DNA from 4 places in the Modestobacter sp. SYSU DS0875 genome. Region 4 is predicted to be linked to each of the others. Evidence: riboswitches for the same ligand, from Rfam matches in the RefSeq annotation. Region 4 holds a riboswitch; each other region holds the start of a gene.
What was found. Region 4 has a riboswitch for cyclic di-AMP ahead of ACI79Y_RS10140 (NlpC/P60 family protein). Riboswitches for the same ligand answer to the same signal wherever they lie in the genome.
Positions count from the first base shown of each region.

Region 1: it holds a riboswitch for cyclic di-AMP, as region 4 does, so the genes downstream of both, ACI79Y_RS08690 (aggregation-promoting factor C-terminal-like domain-containing protein) here and ACI79Y_RS10140 (NlpC/P60 family protein) in region 4, are expected to answer to the same signal.
Region 2: it holds a riboswitch for cyclic di-AMP, as region 4 does, so the genes downstream of both, ACI79Y_RS14490 (LysM peptidoglycan-binding domain-containing protein) here and ACI79Y_RS10140 (NlpC/P60 family protein) in region 4, are expected to answer to the same signal.
Region 3: it holds a riboswitch for cyclic di-AMP, as region 4 does, so the genes downstream of both, ACI79Y_RS00960 (C40 family peptidase) here and ACI79Y_RS10140 (NlpC/P60 family protein) in region 4, are expected to answer to the same signal.

Region 1 is NZ_JBJHAH010000011.1:35,967-40,458, forward strand. Features, by position in the region: gene ACI79Y_RS08680 (universal stress protein) at 1-483, shown strand, start outside; gene ACI79Y_RS08685 (class I SAM-dependent methyltransferase) at 532-1,179, shown strand; cyclic di-AMP (ydaO/yuaA leader) riboswitch at 1,343-1,491, shown strand; gene ACI79Y_RS08690 (aggregation-promoting factor C-terminal-like domain-containing protein) at 1,507-2,424, shown strand; gene ACI79Y_RS08695 (YceI family protein) at 2,565-3,164, shown strand; gene mftD (pre-mycofactocin synthase MftD) at 3,342-4,492, shown strand, end outside.
Region 2 is NZ_JBJHAH010000024.1:17,718-22,209, reverse strand. Features, by position in the region: gene ACI79Y_RS14500 (N-acetyltransferase family protein) at 170-733, opposite strand; gene ACI79Y_RS14495 (GDSL-type esterase/lipase family protein) at 730-1,506, opposite strand; gene ACI79Y_RS14490 (LysM peptidoglycan-binding domain-containing protein) at 2,096-2,962, opposite strand; cyclic di-AMP (ydaO/yuaA leader) riboswitch at 3,045-3,141, opposite strand; gene ACI79Y_RS14485 (hypothetical protein) at 3,907-4,492, shown strand, end outside.
Region 3 is NZ_JBJHAH010000001.1:223,375-227,866, forward strand. Features, by position in the region: gene ACI79Y_RS00940 (FAD-binding and (Fe-S)-binding domain-containing protein) at 1-204, shown strand, start outside; gene ACI79Y_RS00945 (hypothetical protein) at 232-501, shown strand; gene ACI79Y_RS00950 (enolase C-terminal domain-like protein) at 498-1,604, shown strand; gene ACI79Y_RS00955 (DUF2267 domain-containing protein) at 1,676-2,062, shown strand; gene ACI79Y_RS00960 (C40 family peptidase) at 2,120-2,653, opposite strand; cyclic di-AMP (ydaO/yuaA leader) riboswitch at 2,671-2,806, opposite strand; gene ACI79Y_RS00965 (DUF222 domain-containing protein) at 3,328-4,492, shown strand, end outside.
Region 4 is NZ_JBJHAH010000013.1:71,377-75,868, forward strand. Features, by position in the region: gene ACI79Y_RS10125 (hypothetical protein) at 1-95, opposite strand, end outside; gene ACI79Y_RS10130 (phytoene desaturase family protein) at 187-1,737, opposite strand; gene ACI79Y_RS10135 (GNAT family N-acetyltransferase) at 1,734-2,192, opposite strand; cyclic di-AMP (ydaO/yuaA leader) riboswitch at 2,630-2,799, shown strand; gene ACI79Y_RS10140 (NlpC/P60 family protein) at 2,815-3,945, shown strand; gene ACI79Y_RS10145 (DUF3817 domain-containing protein) at 4,128-4,475, shown strand; gene ACI79Y_RS10150 (serine hydrolase domain-containing protein) at 4,485-4,492, shown strand, end outside.

The sequences.
Region 1 (4,492 bases), on a different contig from region 4:
GCTGGGGACATGGCGTCCGCGGAGACGTCGACCGGGGCGGTCGGGGGCGGCGTCGTCGTCGGCCACGACGGTTCCGGGTGCGCCCAGGAGGCGCTCGTGTGGGCGGCCGGCCTGGCCGAGCGGGCCGGGTGGCCGCTGCACGTCGTCCGTGCCTGGCGGATCGCCACCGCGCCCCAGCCGGCCAGCTGGTCGCCGGGCTACGTCCCGCCGGTGAGCGACTACGAGAAGGCGGTCCAGGCCGACCTGGAGGCCGACGTCGTCGCGGCGCTCGGCCAGGACCGCGCCGCGGGGGTCACCTGCCACGTCGCGCACACCTCACCGGTGAAGGCGCTCATCGCCGCCGCCGGGCAGGCCGACGTGCTGGTGGTGGGTGCCCGTGGCCGCGGTGGCTTCGCCGGCCTGCTGCTCGGCTCGACCAGCGACCAGGTCACCCGGCACGCGCCCTGCCCCGTCACCGTGGTCCGGAGCGACCGCGAGGACTGAGACCACCCCGGCGGGGCGCGGCCGGGCCCGTGGGTGTCCACTGTCCGGGTGCCCGCCCCTGACCGCGTCCCGCCGTCCTTCCTGCAGGCCCACACCCGGGTCGAGCGGCCCACCCTGGTGCCCGAGGTGCGGCTGCACGTCGCCGACGACGTCGTCGCCCTGTGGGAGGCGATGGAGACCGAGGCCGGCGGCGCCGGCCAGGACCCGCCGTTCTGGGCCGCGGCCTGGCCCGGCGGCCAGGCGCTGGCCCGGTACGTCCTGGACACCCCGGAGCTGGTCGCCGGCAAGCGGGTGCTGGACCTCGGTGCCGGGAGCGGCCTGGTCGCCGTGGCGGCGCTGCTCGCCGGGGCCGCGCACGTCGTCGCCAGCGACGTCGACCCCTACTCGCACGCCGCGGTCGCGCTCAACGCCGAGCTCAACGGGGTCACCGGGATCGAGGTGGTGGGCGACGTGCTGGGCGAGGACGGGCCGGACGTGGACGTCGTACTGGCCGGGGACGTCTGCTACGACCGAGAGATGACCGCCCGGGTGCTGCCGTACCTGGGCACCCACTGGCTGCGCGGCGCCACCGTCCTGCTCGGGGACCCGGGCCGCGCCTACCTGCCGCGGGAAGGGCTGCTGCCGGCCGCCACCCACGCCGTCCCGGACGCCGACGGTGGGCAGGTCCGCCGGACGACGGTCTGGCGCCTGCCCTGAGACGCGTGCGACCGGCGCGACCTGCGGGACGGATCACACCCCGCTGACCAGGGGCGTCGTGGCACATCCCGACGAACTGGCGACGGAGCATTGTCACGAGGTCGTAAAGCGCCTTACCGTGGGCGGGTCCGGCCGGACGTCACGTCCCCACCCGGGGAGCCCGCGCCGGATGCCGCCGAGTCGCTGATCGCAGCGATCCGGGGACCCACCGCAGCACTGGGGTGAATCCCGCCCGGGCACGCGCCCGGCCGGGTAGGGCGCCTTCCCGCCCGAATCCGTCAGCTAACCCGGTAGGCGGCCACGGAAGAGCCCGGAGCCCCCTCCTTCATGTCCCCACGCGCCACCCCGCACGACCACGCCGGGCACGACCTGCCGGCCGACGGAGACCTGCCCACCACGGTCCTCCCCGTCGCCGGAGAGGAGACCTCCCGCCGCGCCCGCCGCCTGGCGCCCCCGGCCGGCCTGCGCCGTCCGGCGATGTACCTGGCCGCCGCCGCGGTCGGCGCGGTCGTGGTGAACGTCGTCGTGAGCGGGCAGACCGGCGCGCAGGCCACCGCGGCGCCCGAGCCGGTGAGCATCGCCAGCCAGCTGGGCCTCACCGCCCAGCACGCCAGCACCGTCGTCGCCGAGGGGCAGGTCGGCGACCGGCTCGGGGCGCTGGCGGCCGACCGCAGCCAGCGCCAGGAGGCCGAGGCCGCCGCGCAGCAGGCGCAGGCCGCCGCCGTCGCCGCGGAAGAGGCACGGCTGGCCGAGGAGGCGCGCAAGGCCGAGGAGGCGCGGCTCGCGGAGGAGGCGCGCAAGGCCGAGGAGGCGCGCAAGGCCGAGGAGGCACGGAGAGCCGAGGAGGCGCGGAAGGCCGAGCAGGCGGCTGCGGCTGCAGCCCCGCGGTCGCAGTCCGGCTCCCGGTCCTCCGGTGGCGGTGCCCCCGCCCCCGCCCCGGCCCCCGCCGCGCCGGCCGGCTCCTTCCAGAGCTACGCGCTGTCCCAGCTGGGCGGGGACGCCGGTCAGTTCTCCTGCCTGGAGAAGCTGTGGGGCAAGGAGAGCGGCTGGAACCCCAACGCGCAGAACCCGCGCAGCACCGCCTACGGCATCCCGCAGTTCCTGGACTCCACCTGGAAGGGCACCGGGATCGCCAAGACCTCCGACGGCTACCGTCAGATCGACGCCGGCCTGATCTACATCAACAACCGGTACGGCTCGCCGTGCGGCGCGTGGTCGCAGTCGCAGTCCGCCGGCTGGTACTGATCGACCCAGCACCGACGAGGAGGGGCCGCTCGCACCGGGCGGCCCCTCCTCGCGTGCCCAGCACGTCACCGCCCTGCCCGAATGTCACCCCCATCGGTCAGGATCACCGGGTGGACCACCCCGACCAGGAGGGCTGAACCGTGGGCAAGCACCGGGCACCCGAGCCCGCGGCCTCGGACTTCGACGCCGCGACGGCCGCGTTGGCCGACGTGACCGGCGACTACGTCGTCGACGCCGCGCACACCCGCATCGGCGTGCGGGCACGGCACGCGATGGTGACGACGGTGCGCGGCGCGTTCACCGAGTTCGCCGGCACCGCCCATCTCGACACCGCCGACCCGGGTGCCAGCACCGTGTCGCTGCGCATCCGCACCGCCAGCATCGACACCGGCGCCCCCGACCGCGACGCGCACCTGCGCTCGCCGGACTTCCTGGACGTCGAGCGGTTCCCGGAGATGCGCTTCGACTCGACCGCGGTGCGGCAGGTCGACGACGAGGTCTACCGGGTCACCGGCGACCTGACCATCAAGGACGTCACCCGCACCGTCGAGATCGACTTCACCCTGACCGGCTCGGCGCTGGACCCGTTCGGCAACACGCGGGTCGGCTTCGAGGGCGCGCTGGCGATCAAGCGCAGCGACTGGGAGCTGACCTGGAACGCGGTCCTCGAGACCGGTGGCGTCCTGGTCAGCGACCGGATCCAGGTGGAGTTCGACGTCTCGGCGATCCGAGCCGGCTGACCCGGCGCGTCACCGCGCGCCGGGTCGCGCGCCCCGGCGGGCGGTGTCCGGGAGGCGGAAGGCTTGTGTCCCAGACCACTTCTCCCCGGCTACGGTGGCACTGAGTGCCAGCGGCTGCGGCCGCAGGCACCGGGGGACGACGGCGTCCCCCGGTCCGAGCAGCAGGGGAGTGCGCAGATGGCGAACGCGTGGTTCGAGACGGTGGCCGAGGCACAGCGCCGGGCAAAGCGGCGGTTGCCGAAGGGCGTCTACGGGGCGTTGGTCGCCGGCTCCGAGCGCGGGTTGACCGTCGACGACAACCTGGCCGCCTTCGCCGAGCTGGGCTTCGCCCCGCACACCGCCGGGCTGGCCAACGGCCGGCAGACGGCCACCCGCGTCATGGGCCAGGACCTCGCGCTGCCGGTGCTGATCAGCCCGACCGGGGTGCAGGCCGTGCACCCCGACGGGGAGGTCGCCGTGGCGCGGGCCGCGGCCGCCCGCGGCACCGCGATCGGGCTCTCGTCGATGGCCAGCAAGCCGATGGAGGAGGTCATCGCCGCCAACCCGCAGACCTTCTTCCAGCTCTACTGGGTCGGCGACCGCGACCTGATGGCCGCCAAGGTCGAGCGGGCCCGGCGGGCCGGGGCGGCCGGGCTGATCGCCACGCTGGACTGGTCGTTCTCCTACGGCCGCGACTGGGGCAGCCCGTTCATCCCCGAACGCATCAACCTCGAGGCGGTGCGGCGGTACGCCCCGCAGGTGGCCCTCAAGCCCAGCTGGCTGTGGGACTTCGCCCGGACCAGGAAGCTGCCCGACCTGACCGTGCCGAACATGGTCGCCCACCCCGGCGACCCGGCGCCCACCTTCTTCGAGGCCTACGGCATGTGGATGCAGTCGCCCATGCCGACCTGGGAGGACGTCGCCTGGCTCCGGGAGCTGTGGGGTGATGACCGGCCGTTCATGCTCAAGGGCGTGATGCGCGTCGACGACGCCAGGCGGGCCGTCGACGCCGGGGTCACCGCGATCTCCGTCTCCAACCACGGCGGCAACAACCTCGACGGCACCCCGGCCTCCATCCGTGCCCTGCCGGCGATCGCCGAGGCCGTCGGCGACCAGGTCGAGGTGTTGCTGGACGGCGGCATCCGGCGCGGCGGCGACGTCGCCAAGGCCCTCGCCCTGGGCGCGAAGGCCGTGATGATCGGTCGCGCCTACCTCTGGGGCCTGGCGGCCAACGGGCAGGCCGGCGTGGAGAACGTGCTCGACGTGCTGCGTGACGGCCTCGGCTCGGCGATGGTCGGCCTCGGACGGGAGTCGGTGGCCGACCTGTGCCGGGACGACGTCGTCGTCCC
Region 2 (4,492 bases), on a different contig from region 4:
CGTTCGTGGTCACTCGCGGTACGACTCCGTTGGGTGGCAGGGCCCGGGCCAGCTCGGGCGAGGCACCCGTCGTCGAGAAGCCTCGCCAGCACCGCCGCTGTGCTGGACGAGTGAACACCCCAACAGATCCGCACTGGGTCGCCGAGTCAACGCTGGCTGAGCACGTTGATCAGCTGCCCGGCGTGCCTGGAGAGCCGCGGTCGTCGAGGCTGCGGGTGAAGAGCACGCGGTGCAGTCCGGGGCCGTCGTGGTCGCTGTGGACCGGGATCCCGTTCACCGTCCGGTCGCCGGGTTCGAGGCGGAAGCCGAGCCGGGTGTGGAAGGCGATCGAGTTCCGGTTGCCGGGGCTGGTGATGCACCCGACCTTCCAGGCCCCGCGCGCGGTGGCGGCGGCGCAGAATCGCGCGTAGAGCCAGCACCCCAGGCCAGCGCGCTGGCCTGCGGGATCGACGCCGACGAAGTGCACGTAGGCCAGGCCGGGGTGGGACGGTGAGAGGAATCCGATCAGGAAGGCCACCAGGCGCCCGTCGTCGTCCTCGATCCGGTAGCTGGTGTCGGTGAAGTGCTCGAAGAACAGCCGGGGCAGCAACGCTGCCCGCTCCCGCGCTCCGGCCTCGCCACCGAAGCCGGCCCACCACTGGCCCAGCACCGTCTGCACCCGCGTGTGGTCGTCGGCGTGCGGGTGGCGCACCGACCAGCCCGACGGGAGGGCGGAGATCAGCGGCTCGTTCACCGGGCGTTCCCGGTCCGCCCCGGCCGCAGCTGTGCAACCGGTCGGTCCACCAGCTCACCCAGCCAGTCGGTGACGACGGGCGCGACGATCCCGGCCAGCCGCCCGTAGCCGGCGGTCGAGGGATGGAAGGCGTCCCCGGCGGCGACCTCCGCGGCCCACACCGGGTCGTCGGCCAGGACGCCGACGTCGATGAACGGCACGGCACGCTGAGCGCACACCTCGGCCATGCCGGCCGCCAGGTCGGCCGCGCAGGCGCTCAGGGAGGGGTCGAGCACCGGTGGCGGACCGACCACCAGCGGCGCCCACCCAGCGGTGTGTGCGTCGTCGAGCATGTCGGCCAGCACGGCCAGGGTCCGGTCGCGGCGCACCCGCCGCCGTCCCCACTGTTCATCGACGTCGTTGACCCCGATGGCCAGCACGACGCCGAAGCGGTCGCCGTCCTTCAGCCGGGTGCGGGCCTCTCCGAACCAGCGCCGCGCGATGTCCACGGACGTGTCCCGACGCACGCCCAGGTTGTAGACCGTCAGGATCCAGCGGGAATCCTGTGCTGCGGTTGCCACCCGGCCGACCCACCCCGCTCCGGTCCGATCCCCGACCCCGGCGGTGAAGGAGTCCCCGAAGACACAGACCCGCACATCCGACGGGGCCGTCACGACGTCGCGGGATCGCCGCTCCAGCACGTGCCGCTCCAGCGGCGGCGCGACACGGGAGTGCACGCGACGACGACCCAGCCGGCAGACGCATGTGACATGACCACCAGCATAGTCATGCATGAGCGCGCATGGTCAGTCACCCGTCTCGCCCGTCTCGCTCGATCGACTGGCGAGCGAACAGCAACGGTCAATGCGCATGCATCAACACGAAGAGCGAAGTGCCCCGGCTCCGCAACAGGCCGAAGCCAGCTCGCCGCCGTCGTCCCACAGCGGGATCCCCTTGCGGGACGGCGGCCGGCTCGTCGCCAGGCAGCCCTGCGGTACGTCGGTAGCTGCCTCCGCGCGGGACGGCGGTGCGTACGTTCGGTTGGTGGCTGAGTCCAGCGAACGGGTCGTGGCCGAGGGTGGCCCGCTCGACGGCACGGAGATCGATCTTGCTCGCAGCGCGGACGAGGTCGCCGTCGAGATGGCGGATCGCTCACTCCACAGATATGTGCGCACGAGCGTTGTCCGCCAGCTCCGGTCCGGGTCGCACGGAGCAGTGTTCCGCTGGGCTGGCCGCCCATAGTGCGGAGCTCGGAGGGAGCCCGACCGAGCATCGGCGATCGGGATTCGCTCGGGACTGACCGGACGATCCCCTCCCCCGGCTGGCTGCCGGGGAAGGGGCGCTCGTCGGCGATCCGGCCTCAGCGGCCCATGACGGCGGGCGTCAGCCGGGCAGGAACGACACGTGCGGGTGGTCCATGTGGTTGGCGGTGGGCGACCCCCGGTCCGCCATGCCCTGCCACGTGCCCGTACGGGCCTGCCAGATCCGCTGCTGCCAGATCACGTACTCGACCCGGAACCGGGACGCGTTGTCGATGACGTACTGGGTGACGGCGTCACCCTTGGCCCGGTCGGTGTGGACCATGAAGTCGGCCGCGAGGTCCTCTGTCGGGCTGTGGCCGGGCCGGGTCACGACCGTCCCGACGCCGAACCGCTCGGCGACCTCCTGGACGGCGGGGCGGACGTGCGGAGCCCACACGTCGTAGGCCCCCGCGCTCGCCGCCGGAGCCGCGGGAGCGGCTGGCGCGGCTGGCGCGGCTGGCGCGGCTGGCGCGGCACGGTCCGCGCTCCGGCTGGCCGGCCGCTCGGCGACCCGGGGCGCGGCAGCAGCCACCGTGCCGCCGAGCACGAGTCGCTGACCGACGCGCAGGGCGTTCGGGTTCCCGCCGATGACCTCCCGGTTGAGCGCGTGCACCTGCTGCCAGGTGGTGCCGTGGGCGGCCGCGATCCTGCCGAGCGTGTCGCCCGCCCGGACGACGTACTCCCGCGAGACGCTCTGCGAGGTCACGGCCGGCGCCGCGGGTGCCGCGCCGCCGATGGTGAGCACCTGGCCGACGCGCAGGCGGTTCGGGTCGGCGCCGACGGTGCCGGCGTTGTCCGCGTAGATGGTCTGCCAGGTGGTGCCGTGGGCCGCGGCGAGGGTGCTGAGGGTGTCGCCGGGAGCGACCGTGTACTCCGCGGCGTGCGCCGGGGCGGCCACCGCGAGGGGAACGGCCACTGCTGCCGCGACCGTCAGGGCGGGACGGGTCACGGACGCCATGCTCGGGCGCCGGGTGGGACGGAGGTGCCGTCCCGGGTGTCGCTGTGCCATGGATGTGCGCCTCTCACCGCCTGCGGAGTTAGCTGTCGGGTTCGGGCGAGAGCTGCCCGGCCGCGGATGCGGCTTCACCCCAGGGCCCGAGGGCCCGGTCCTGCGCGTGGGTCCCCCGCGCCTGCCCGTCGTGTCGTCTGGTCCGGTGGCGGTGGGCAGGTTCGGCGGGCCGCCATCCGGGTCCTCCGCAGTCGGTGGACGAGCGCACGGTAGGCAGACGGCGATCGGCCACGGCAATCCCCCGATTGCCTCCACCGGGCTCTGGAACGGGCAGGACCCGGGGGTGCCGACGCGCCTCCTCGGCCGCCGCCGGACGGCCAGCCGGACGCGCCTGACCTGCCGTTTCCGCCGTTCGTGACCTGTCCGCACGCCAGCGGTGGGCACCGGCCGCAGCGCCGTCCGCTGTCGGGTTCGGTTGCAGAGTCAACCTACTTTCCGTCGGTATGTCGTCACCCACCGCAGTCACTCGGCGCGCGTGCCACCGTCGCCTCCGCCGGCGTCGGCGGTGGCCGGTCCAGGTACCCGGCCACCGGCCGGGAGACGGAGACGGCCCCGGCCGTCCTCCTCGGCGAGGAGGTCGACCAGGGCCGTCCGGGCTGCTCCGTGGCGGAGCGCTGTCGCGGGATCGGCGATCAGGCGCGCCGACCGCCGGTGAACCGGCTCAGCAGTCGCTTGAGCAGGTTGGCCTTGACGAGTCCAGAGATGAGGCCCATGTCGTTCCCTCCAGCAGTTGACGTTCCCCGGGGCCTACCCTCCGACGCCGCAGACATCACATGCGGCCGGAGGAGGCGGGGTCCCCGGCTGGAGCACCGACGGCGGGAACCGCGGGACGGACCCCGGACGTTCACCCGGCAGCCGGCACACCGCCCTGGACGAGGAGCACCATGACCACCCCGCTGCCGACCGGCGCCCTGGACGTGCGCGCCGACGACGAGCTGTCCTGGCTGCTCTGGCTGGACCCGACGGTGATCACCGTCCTCGGTGGCGTGCTCGTGACGCTCCTGCTCCTGGCCGCGCTCGCCGGATGGCTGGTCCTCCGACGGGTCCGGCGCAGTCCGCTGGCGGCCCGGGGCCGGGAGCTCGCCGCGCGCGGCCGCGAGCTGGGCGTGCAGGGCGCCACCGCCGTCGCGGCCAGCCGCCTGCCCCCGGGCCCGCGACGCTCCTGCGCCGAGCTCCAGCTCGAGGTCGCCCGCGCTCGTGATCGGCTGCGCCGCCAGGTCGCCTCCGCTCAGGCCGCCGGTGCCCACCTCGGCGAGGTGCCGGACCTGGTGCCCTCGCTGGACGCCGAGGGGCGCGGGCTCGAGCAGCGCCTGCGGCAGCGGGCCCTGGTGCACGACCCGGCCGGTGCCGACCCGGCGCCGGAGGCACGGGCCTACCTCGACACGGTCGCCGACGTCTGCGGCGCGGTGTCCGACGCCGAGCAGGCCGCGTGCGCAGCGGGCCGACCGGCCACCGACGTCGCCGAGGCGG
Region 3 (4,492 bases), on a different contig from region 4:
CGGCGGGCGGTGCACCTGGCCGAGGCGCTCGCCGGCCTGGTCGAGGGGGCACGGATGACCGAGCACCCCGAGCAGGTGCTGGCCGGCCGCCCGCGCCCCCCGGGCCGGGTCGCGCAGGGATCCGCGCTCCTCGGCGCCGCCGCGGCCGCCGGTGCGGTGGCGGCCGGCACCGTGGCGACCACCCGCCGCCTGCTCTCGTCCTGACGACCACCGAGAGAGAGGAGTGCTCTCGTGCTCTGGCTCTGGCTCTGGTTCCTGTTCGTGGTCCTGCTGTTCCTGGTCCCGCTCGCCTACGGCTGGGGCTACCGGGGGTGGGGGGCGCCCTACCCCTCCTACTACCGGGGCCGCCCGTCCGGCGCCACGAGCGCGGACCCGGCGGTCGACCCGGCGGAGGACCCCACGCTGGTGGAGGAACGCAGCTGGGGGCTGCTCGCCGACGTCCTCTGGGTCGTGCTGGTGGTCGCGATCGTCTGGCTGGTCGTCGGGCTGGTGCCGTGGTGATCGGGCTCGAGGCGCGGGTGGAGGCGCTCGACGTCGCCGCCTACCGGCTGCCAACCGACCATCCCGAGGCGGACGGCACGCTGAGCTGGGACGCCACCACCGCCGTCGTCGTCCAGGCGCACGGCGCCGGGCGCACCGGGGTGGGGTGGACGTACGCCGACGCCACCGTGGCCCAGGTCGTCCGCGGCCTGCTGGCGGAGGTCGCGGTCGGCCACCGCGCGCTCGACCCACCGGCGGCGACGCACGCCATGGCGCGGGCGGCGCGCAACGCCGGGGTGCCCGGCCTGGTCGCGATGGGCATCTCGGCGGTCGACACCGCGCTGTGGGACCTGAAGGCCCGGGTGCTGGACGTCCCCCTCACCGGCCTGCTCGGGGCGGTGCGCGAGGACGCCGCGGTGTACGCCAGCGGCGGGTTCACCAGCTACGACGACGGGGTCACCCGGGACCAGTTGGACGGGTGGCTGGCGCAGGGGCACGACCAGGTGAAGATCAAGATCGGGGAGTCGTGGGGCACCGCGGTCGACCGGGACCTGCACCGCACCCGGCTGACCCGCGAGGTCGTGGGGGACGACGTCGCCCTGCTCGTCGACGCGAACGGTGGTTACACCGCCAAGCAGGCGGTCCGGGTCGGCCGGGAGCTCGACGACCTCGGGGTGGTCTGGTTCGAGGAACCGGTGTCCTCCGACGACCTCGCCGGTCTCCGGCTGGTCCGGGAGGACCTGGACTGCGACGTCGCGGCCGGCGAGTACGGCGCCCGCCTGGCCGACTTCGCCGGGCTGTGCGGCGCCGGGGCCGTCGACTGCCTGCAGGTCGACGCCAGCCGCTGCGGCGGGGTCACCGAGTGGCTCCGGGCCAGCGCGCTGGCCGCCGGGCACTCGCTGGAGGTGTCCGCGCACTGCGTGCCCACCCTGCACGCCCACCTCGCCCTGGCCACACCCAACCTCCGCCACCTGGAGTGGTTCCACGACCACGCCCGGTTCGAGCACCGGCTGTTCGACGGGGTGCCCGACCCGATGGCGGGCCGGGTCCGCCCGGCCGCGGACGCACCCGGCCTGGGGCTGACCCTGCGCGCCGGTGAGCTCGACGACCTCCGGGTCGGCTGACCGCCGGACCCGACACCGGACGCACGACGAGCGCGCTCCGGACCAGCAGGAACGACAGACGGGAGGACGAGATGAAGACGCACGAGTTCGTGTCCGCGGTGCAGCAGTCGGCTCGGATCCCCGATCACGAGCACGCCGAGCAGGCCGTCCGGGCCACCCTGACCGTGCTCGGGCAGCGGTTGTCGACCGAGGCGAAGGACCTGGCCGCCCAGCTGCCGCCCGAGCTCGCCTCGGCGATGCCCACCGACGGGTCGGTCGAGCGCTTCGGCCTGACCGAGTTCTACGGCCGCGTCGCCGAACTCGAGGGGCAGGGCTGCACCCCGGAGCAGGCGCGGCAGCACGCGCGTGCGGTCACCGCCGGGCTCCGCGAAGCGGTGGGCTCCGAGTACCTGCACGTGCTCGACCAGCTCCCCGACGACTACGGCGACCTCACGCACACCGAGAACGCGCACCACTGACGACCGGCTGCCCCTCCGGGTCGCCGGAGCGACGCCGGCGACCCGGAGGGGAGGAACTCAGACCAGCCGACGCGCGGTGTTGTAGCCCCACATGTCGATGCTGGCGACGCGGACGACGTCACCGCTGGTCGGCGCGTGCACCATCAGCCCGTCGCCCAGGTAGATGCCCACGTGCCCGACGGGGGAGTAGTAGAAGACCAGGTCACCGGGCTGCAGGTGCGCCCGGTCGACGTGCACGCCCATGGTGGACTGCATCCGCGACGAGTGCGGCAGGTCGACGCCGGCCGCCCGGAAGGCGAACTGGGTGAGGCCCGAGCAGTCGTAGACGTTCGGACCGGCCCCGGCCCACACGTAGGGCTTGCCGAGCTGGGCCATCGCGGTGTCGATGACCACCTGGGCGGCGGAGGTCGGTGCGGCCGTCGCCGCGACCGGCGCGGCGATCGGAGCCGTGGCCGGCGGGGCGGCGCCCCCGGCGTTGGCCTGGGCGGCGAGCGGGGTGAGCACCACGCCGGCGCCGGTGAGCAACGCGATCAGCGCGCCCTTGGCCGAGCGGGTGGAACGACGAGCAGAGGTGGTGCGCAGGGTCGTCATGGAACGACGAGTTCTCCTTGTTCTCCTCAACCGCCTACCGAGTTAGCTGACGGGTTCGGGCGGGGAACTCGCCCGGCGCGGCCACACGTGCGTGCGGCCGCGCTTCACCCCGGAACTGCGGTGGGTCCCCGGTCCAGGCGGCGGCTGCAGCGTGCGCAGCCGACGTCCGGTTCGGCGGTGCCGTCCGGGTGTCACCAGGTGCGGTGACGGTCGGACCCGGTCGGCCGCGACGACGCTAGGTGGCGATCTGGTGGTCCGCAGCCGCCGTCGTCGGCCGGATCCGGACGGTCTCGGACTGCGACTCGCCGTCGTGACCGTGGCAAACGTGAGGCCGGCCCCGGCGTTTCTCGGGAAGTTGCGAACTGATGAAGGGGCGGCGCGTGACAACGCGTCGTGTTCAGAACCTAACCAGCTGACGAACGGCCCGACCCTCGGGAGATGGCTCGGTCGTGAGCGGTCGGGCCGCTACCGTCAAGGGGGGTTGTCTGACCTGTGGACAGGCGTCTGACCTGCGGGTTCGGGTGGAGATGAGGCGCTGACTGCGCTAGTGTTCGAACATAGATTCGAATGGCGAAGGGGGTGTCGTGAGCGACGTACTGACGCTGGACGCCCCTGCGCCGAACGTGGTCGCGGAGTTGCCCGCCGATGATTTGGAGGGGTTGTTCGGGTCGCCGTTGTCGGCCGCGCTGGACGCATTAGCGGCCGAGGACCTGCACGCGTTCGGCGATGGTGAGCTGCTGGACCGGGTGGGCGAGCTGGTGCAGCTGCAGAACCGGGCGGCGGCGGAGCTGGCCCGCACGGTGCGCGCCTGTGAGCTCGCGCAGGCGGCCGAGCGGGACGGGTTGGCGTCGATGCGGTCGTGGCTGATCGGGCACGCGCGGTTGTCGGCGGCGGAGGCGTCACGGGTGGTGCGGGCCGGGCGGGCGCTGGAGCACTACCCCGCGATGGCCGGAGGGTTCGCGGACGGGGCGATCACCGCCGCCCAGGTCGACGTCGTGGCGTCTGCGGTGGGGGAGCGGGAGCGGGAGCAGGCCGCGGAGCAGGGGATCGACCTGGGTGCGTTCGATCAGGCGTGGGCGGATGTGGCGCGGGAGGCGCCGCACGCCTCGCTCGGTGCGGCGGTGCGGGCCTTCGAAGAAGCGCTCGACCCGGACGGGCCGGAGCCGGACCCGACCGAAGGGCGGCGGCTGTCGATCGCCAAGCACGCTGACGGCAGCGTCACCGGTCGGTTCGACCTGGATGCGGTGGGTGGGGAGAAGGTGCAAGCCGCGATCGAGTCGATCGTGCAGGCCAACCGCCCCAAGGGTGACGAGCGGACCCGCGCCCAGCAGAACGCCGACGCACTCGTGCAGCTCTGCGACAACCAACTCGCCTCGGGGAACCTGCCGACGTTGCGGACGGTGAAGCCGCACGTGGTGGTCGGAATCGACCTGGACGACCTCGTCGAGGACGCGACCGGCCCGGGGGCTACGCAGACGGGGTTCGGGGCGACGATCTCCGCCGCCCGCGCCCGCTACCTGGCCTGCGACGGGAGCATCTCCCGGATTGTGATGGGCCCCGACGGAACCCCGTTGGACCTGGGTCGGGACCACCGGGTGGTCACCCCCGGACTACGGCGGGCCGTCGAACGGCGGGACAAGGGCTGCGTGTTCACCGGCTGCGGCGCCCCGACCTGGTGGTGCGACGTCCACCACCTGATCCACTGGCTGCACGGTGGTGAGACGTCGTTGAGCAACTCCGCACTGCTGTGCGAACGGCACCACACCAAGGTCCACCACGGCTTCCGGGTGGAGCGACAACCCAACGGCCGATGGCGTACCTGGCGACCCGACGGCAGCG
Region 4 (4,492 bases):
AGCACGACGACGCCGGCCAGGATGGCCCGGCTCCGGTTCTGTGCCGACTTCGGCGGCTGCCCCTGGTCGTCCGGGCGGTTCGGCGGGGTGCTCATGGCGTCTCCAGTCGTCGTCGGGACCGGCCGGTCCCTGGCTCTGCTGCCTTCCTTCCCCGGCGTCGGCTGCTCACGCACGGATCCGGGACGGTCACCGCCCGAGCAGGTGCTGGGCCGCGGCGAAGCCGCCCAGCCCGCTGACCGCACCGCCGCGCACGGTGCCCCCGGACGACGCCGCGACCACCCGCGGGTGCGCCGTCGCCACGCCCCAGGTGCCGGCCTGCGCCGGGTCGGTGGCCACCGGCCAGGAGAGGTCGCCGTGGAAGATGTGCCCGCCCGGCATCGCCAGTGCGGCCTCGACGTCCAGGGGTGAGGCCGCCTGCAGGCACGGCCGGCCCTCGGCGTCGGTGGCCAGGCAGTCGGCCAGCGGTTCAGTGAGGTGGTCGTCGAGCTGCGCGACGACCCGGCGCACCGCCTCCTCGCGGGTGCCCACCGGGTCGGCCGCGTAGAGCTCGGCCGGGGTGTGCAGCCCGAAGAGGGTCAGCGTGTGCAGCCCGGTCGCACCGGTGATCGACGGGTCGGTCAGCGAGTGGCAGTACACCTCGAACGGGACGACGTCGGGCAGCCGGCCGGCGGCGGCGTGGCCGTACGCGGCGTCGATGGCCGACGCGGACTCGTCGACGTGCACCGTGCCGCTGAACACCCGGTGCGGGTCGTCCCCGGAGCGCAGCCCGGGCAGCCGCCGCAGCACCATGTTGACCTTGAGCTGCGAGCCCGAGGGCCGAGGTGCGGCCGGCGCGCCGAGCAGCTCGTCGAGCACGGCCGGCGCGGCGCCGCTCACCACGTGCCCGGCGTCGGCTGCGTGCGCCGTCCCGTCGTCGTCGGTCCAGTGCACCGTCACCCCGTCGGCGCGGGCCTCGATCGCGGTGGCGGTGGCCCGGGTGACCAGCCGGGCGCCCGCCGCGCGGGCGGCGGTGGCGATCGCGCCGCTCACGGCGCCCATGCCGCCCACCGGCACCCGCCACCGGCCGGTGCCGTTGCCGACCAGGTGGTAGAGGAAGCAGCGCCCGGCCAGCCCGTCGGCGGCGTGCACGTCGGCGAAGGTGCCGATCAGGCCGTCGGTGAGGGCGATGCCGCGCACGTCGTCGTCGGACAGGTGGTCGGCGACGACGTCGGCCAGCGGCCGCTCGCGCAGGTCGTGCCAGAGGCCCGGGTCGCGCAGCCGGCCGGCGAGCTCCGCCTCGCTGGGCAGCGGCTCGGTGAGCGTGGGCGCCAGGTCCGCGGCCAGCGTGGCCAGCCGGCCGTAGAACCGCTGCCAGCCGGCCAGCTCGGCGTCCCCGCCGGTGAGCGCGCGGAAGGACGCCGCCGTCGCCGGCCCCTCGTCCCGCTCGACCAGCAGCCCGCGGTGCCGGCCGTCGCGGCGCAGCGGCGTCCAGGACGCGACCGCCCGGTCCCGCAGGTCCAGCGGCAGGCCCAGGTCGGTGACGATCCGGTCGGGCAGCAGGCTGACCAGGTAGGAGTACGCCGAGAGCCGGACGTCGACGCCGGGGAACACCTGCTGGCTGACGGCGGCGCCGCCGAGCACGTCCCGCTGCTCCAGCACCAGCACCGACCACCCGGCGCGCGCCAGGTAGGCGGCGGCGACCAGCCCGTTGTGCCCGCCCCCGACGACGACCGCGTCGTAGCGGGCCGCGGTGCTCACGCCAGCTCCCGGGCGAAGAACACCGCGTGCGGGTCGCCGGCGCCGACGTAGTGCCCGAACGCCTCGACCGGCCGGTAGCCCGTCGACCGGTACAGCGCGATCGCCTCCGGCTGCCGGACGCCGGTCTCCAGTCGCACCGTGGTCCACCCGCGGGCCACCGCCTCGGCCTCCAGCCCGGCGAGCAGCAGCCTGGACACCCCTCGCCCACGGGCGCCGGGGACGACGTACATCCGCTTGATCTCAGCCTCGCCCGGTCCCAGCGGGCGCAGCGCGCCGCAGCCGATCGGGGTGCCGTCGTCGTCGCGGGCGAGCAGCACCACCGCGACGTCGGCGGCGGACGGCGGCACCCCGGGTTCGCCGGCGCCGTCGTAGCGGGCGCGCAGCTCGACCTGCTGGGCGGCGGTCAGCGCGACGACGTCCGGGTCGTCCCAGGGAGCGGTGGCGAGGGTCGGCACCGGGTCATCCTGGCGCGCCGTGATCCGGGCCCCTCTAGCAGGTGCCCGGGCCAGGGCCGGCGAACGCCGCGCCGGGGGAGCGCTCAGTCCCTGATGCGGTGGTGGCGCAGGGGTGCGGAGTCGTTGGCGCAGCGTGACGGAAGGGGGCCGGCGGGGTCCGCGGCGGCGCGGACGGCGCCGCGCGGCCGCACCGTCCGGCGCCGGACCTGGGTGCCCAGTTCAGACCGCGTGTCGACGTCCCGGGCGCGGACGAGCGCGGGGCCGTGTACGTCGGCGGTCCGCAATCCCGGCGCGCCGATCACGCTCGGTGAGCGTGTTGCAGCACACGCACGGAGTTTCTCAACAAAATCGCAAAGAGCCTTTGTCACGAGCCCATAACGCCCTTACGGTGGTCGACGGTCCGGACGGGCACCTCAGCCACCTCTCGGTGGCGACCGACCAGACCGCCGCCGAACTCCGCGGCCCGTGCACTCCGGCGGGCCAGGGGACCGGGGACCCACCGCAGCACTGGGGTGAAGCACTGCGCGGCCCAGCCGGGCCGCACGTGCCGGGTGTCTTCCCATCCGAACCCGTCAGCTAACTCGGTAGGCGGCACGTTGGAAGAAAGGACCACCCGCCGAAGATGGCGAGTTCGCTCAACCCTGCCCGTCGCGGGTCCACTCCCCGCCGGGCCGTCGTCACCTTCTTCGCCGCCGGTGCCCTCGTGGCCACCACCCTGCTGGCCCCCGCGCCCGCCGCGGCCGAACCCACCACCTCCGCGGAGGCGGCCACCCTGGTCGCCGAGCGCGCGCACGAACTCGAGGTCGTCACCGAGCAGTTCAACGACGCCCGCGTCGAACTCGAGACCAAGCAGGCCGAGGTCGACGACGCCGCCGCCCGGGTCGAGGCTGCCGAGGCCGCCCTGGCCGGCGCCCGTGACCGGGTCCGGGAGGTCGCCCGCAGCGCCTACACCGGCGACCAGCTGAGCACCCTGCAGGCGATGCTCACCAGCGAGTCCGCCGACGAGCTGATGGACCGCGTCGGCACGCTGGGCTCCATCGCCGACCACAACAACGGGATCCTGGGCGAGGCCGTCGCGGCCGACGAGCAGGCCACCGAGGCCCAGGCGGCGGCCGAGGCCGCCGCCACCGAGGCGCAGGCCCAGCTGGACCGGGTCGAGCAGCAGCGCACCGACCTGAACAAGCAGATCGCCGAGTACCAGGCGATGTACGAGCGGCTCTCCGCCGCGGAGCAGGCCGCCTCCCGGGCCGAGGCCGAGCGGCAGCACGCCGCCGAGGCCGCGGCGGCCGACCAGGCCGCCGGCTCCGGTTCCGGTTCCGGTTCGGGTGGGGGTGGCAACGCCGCCCGCGCCGCAGCCCCGGCCGCGCAGGCCCCGTCCGCCCCGGTCGTCGCCTCCAGCGGTGCCGCGGCGACCGCGGTCAGCACCGCCATGGCCCAGCAGGGCAAGCCCTACGTCTGGGCCGCCGCCGGCCCGGGGTCGTTCGACTGCTCCGGTCTGGTGCAGTACGCCTACGCCGCCGCCGGCATCTCCGTGCCGCACTCCAGCCGGGCCCAGGCGACGATGGGGCGCGCGGTCTCCCGCGGCGAGCTGCAGCCGGGTGACGTCATCGCCTTCTACTCGCCCGTCAGCCACGTCGGCATCTACATCGGCAACGGCCAGATGGTGCACGCCCCGACCTCGGGCGACGTCGTCAAGGTCGCCAGCATCGACGTGATGGGCAGCATCACCGCGATGCGGCGGATCGCCGGCTGACGCCAGCGCTCCAGCACGAACACCGGTGCCCCGGTCGCCTCGCGGCGGCCGGGGCACCGGTGTCCCTGCGCCCTGCAACGGCCCCCTCCCGGGTCCCGCCCTGAGCCTGCGAGGGGTGGGGAGGAGGGGGGCCTTCATCACATCCGGGAGACCGGGGCGCCGGTGGTTCGTTGTCCCCGGTCGTGGCTGCCCGACTGCTCGCCCCCGCTCCCGTCGCCCGCACGTTCCGCGTCGTCGCCGTCGCCGAGGCGGTGTCCTGGGTGCTGCTGCTCGCCGGGATGTTCGTCAAGTACGTGCCGGAGACCTCCGAGGTCGGCGTCCAGGTGTTCGGCCCGGTGCACGGTGCGGTCTTCATCGCCTACGTCGCGGTGACGCTCGTCGCCTGGCGGGTGCTCGGCTGGTCCCTCGGCACCACCATCCTCGCGCTGGCCGCCTCGGTGCCGCCGCTGGTCACCCTCTGGTTCGAGCACTGGGCCCGCCGCACCGGGCGGCTGCCGGTGGGGGAGACCGCAGCCGTCCGGGCTGGTTAGCCTCCCGGCATGGCCGA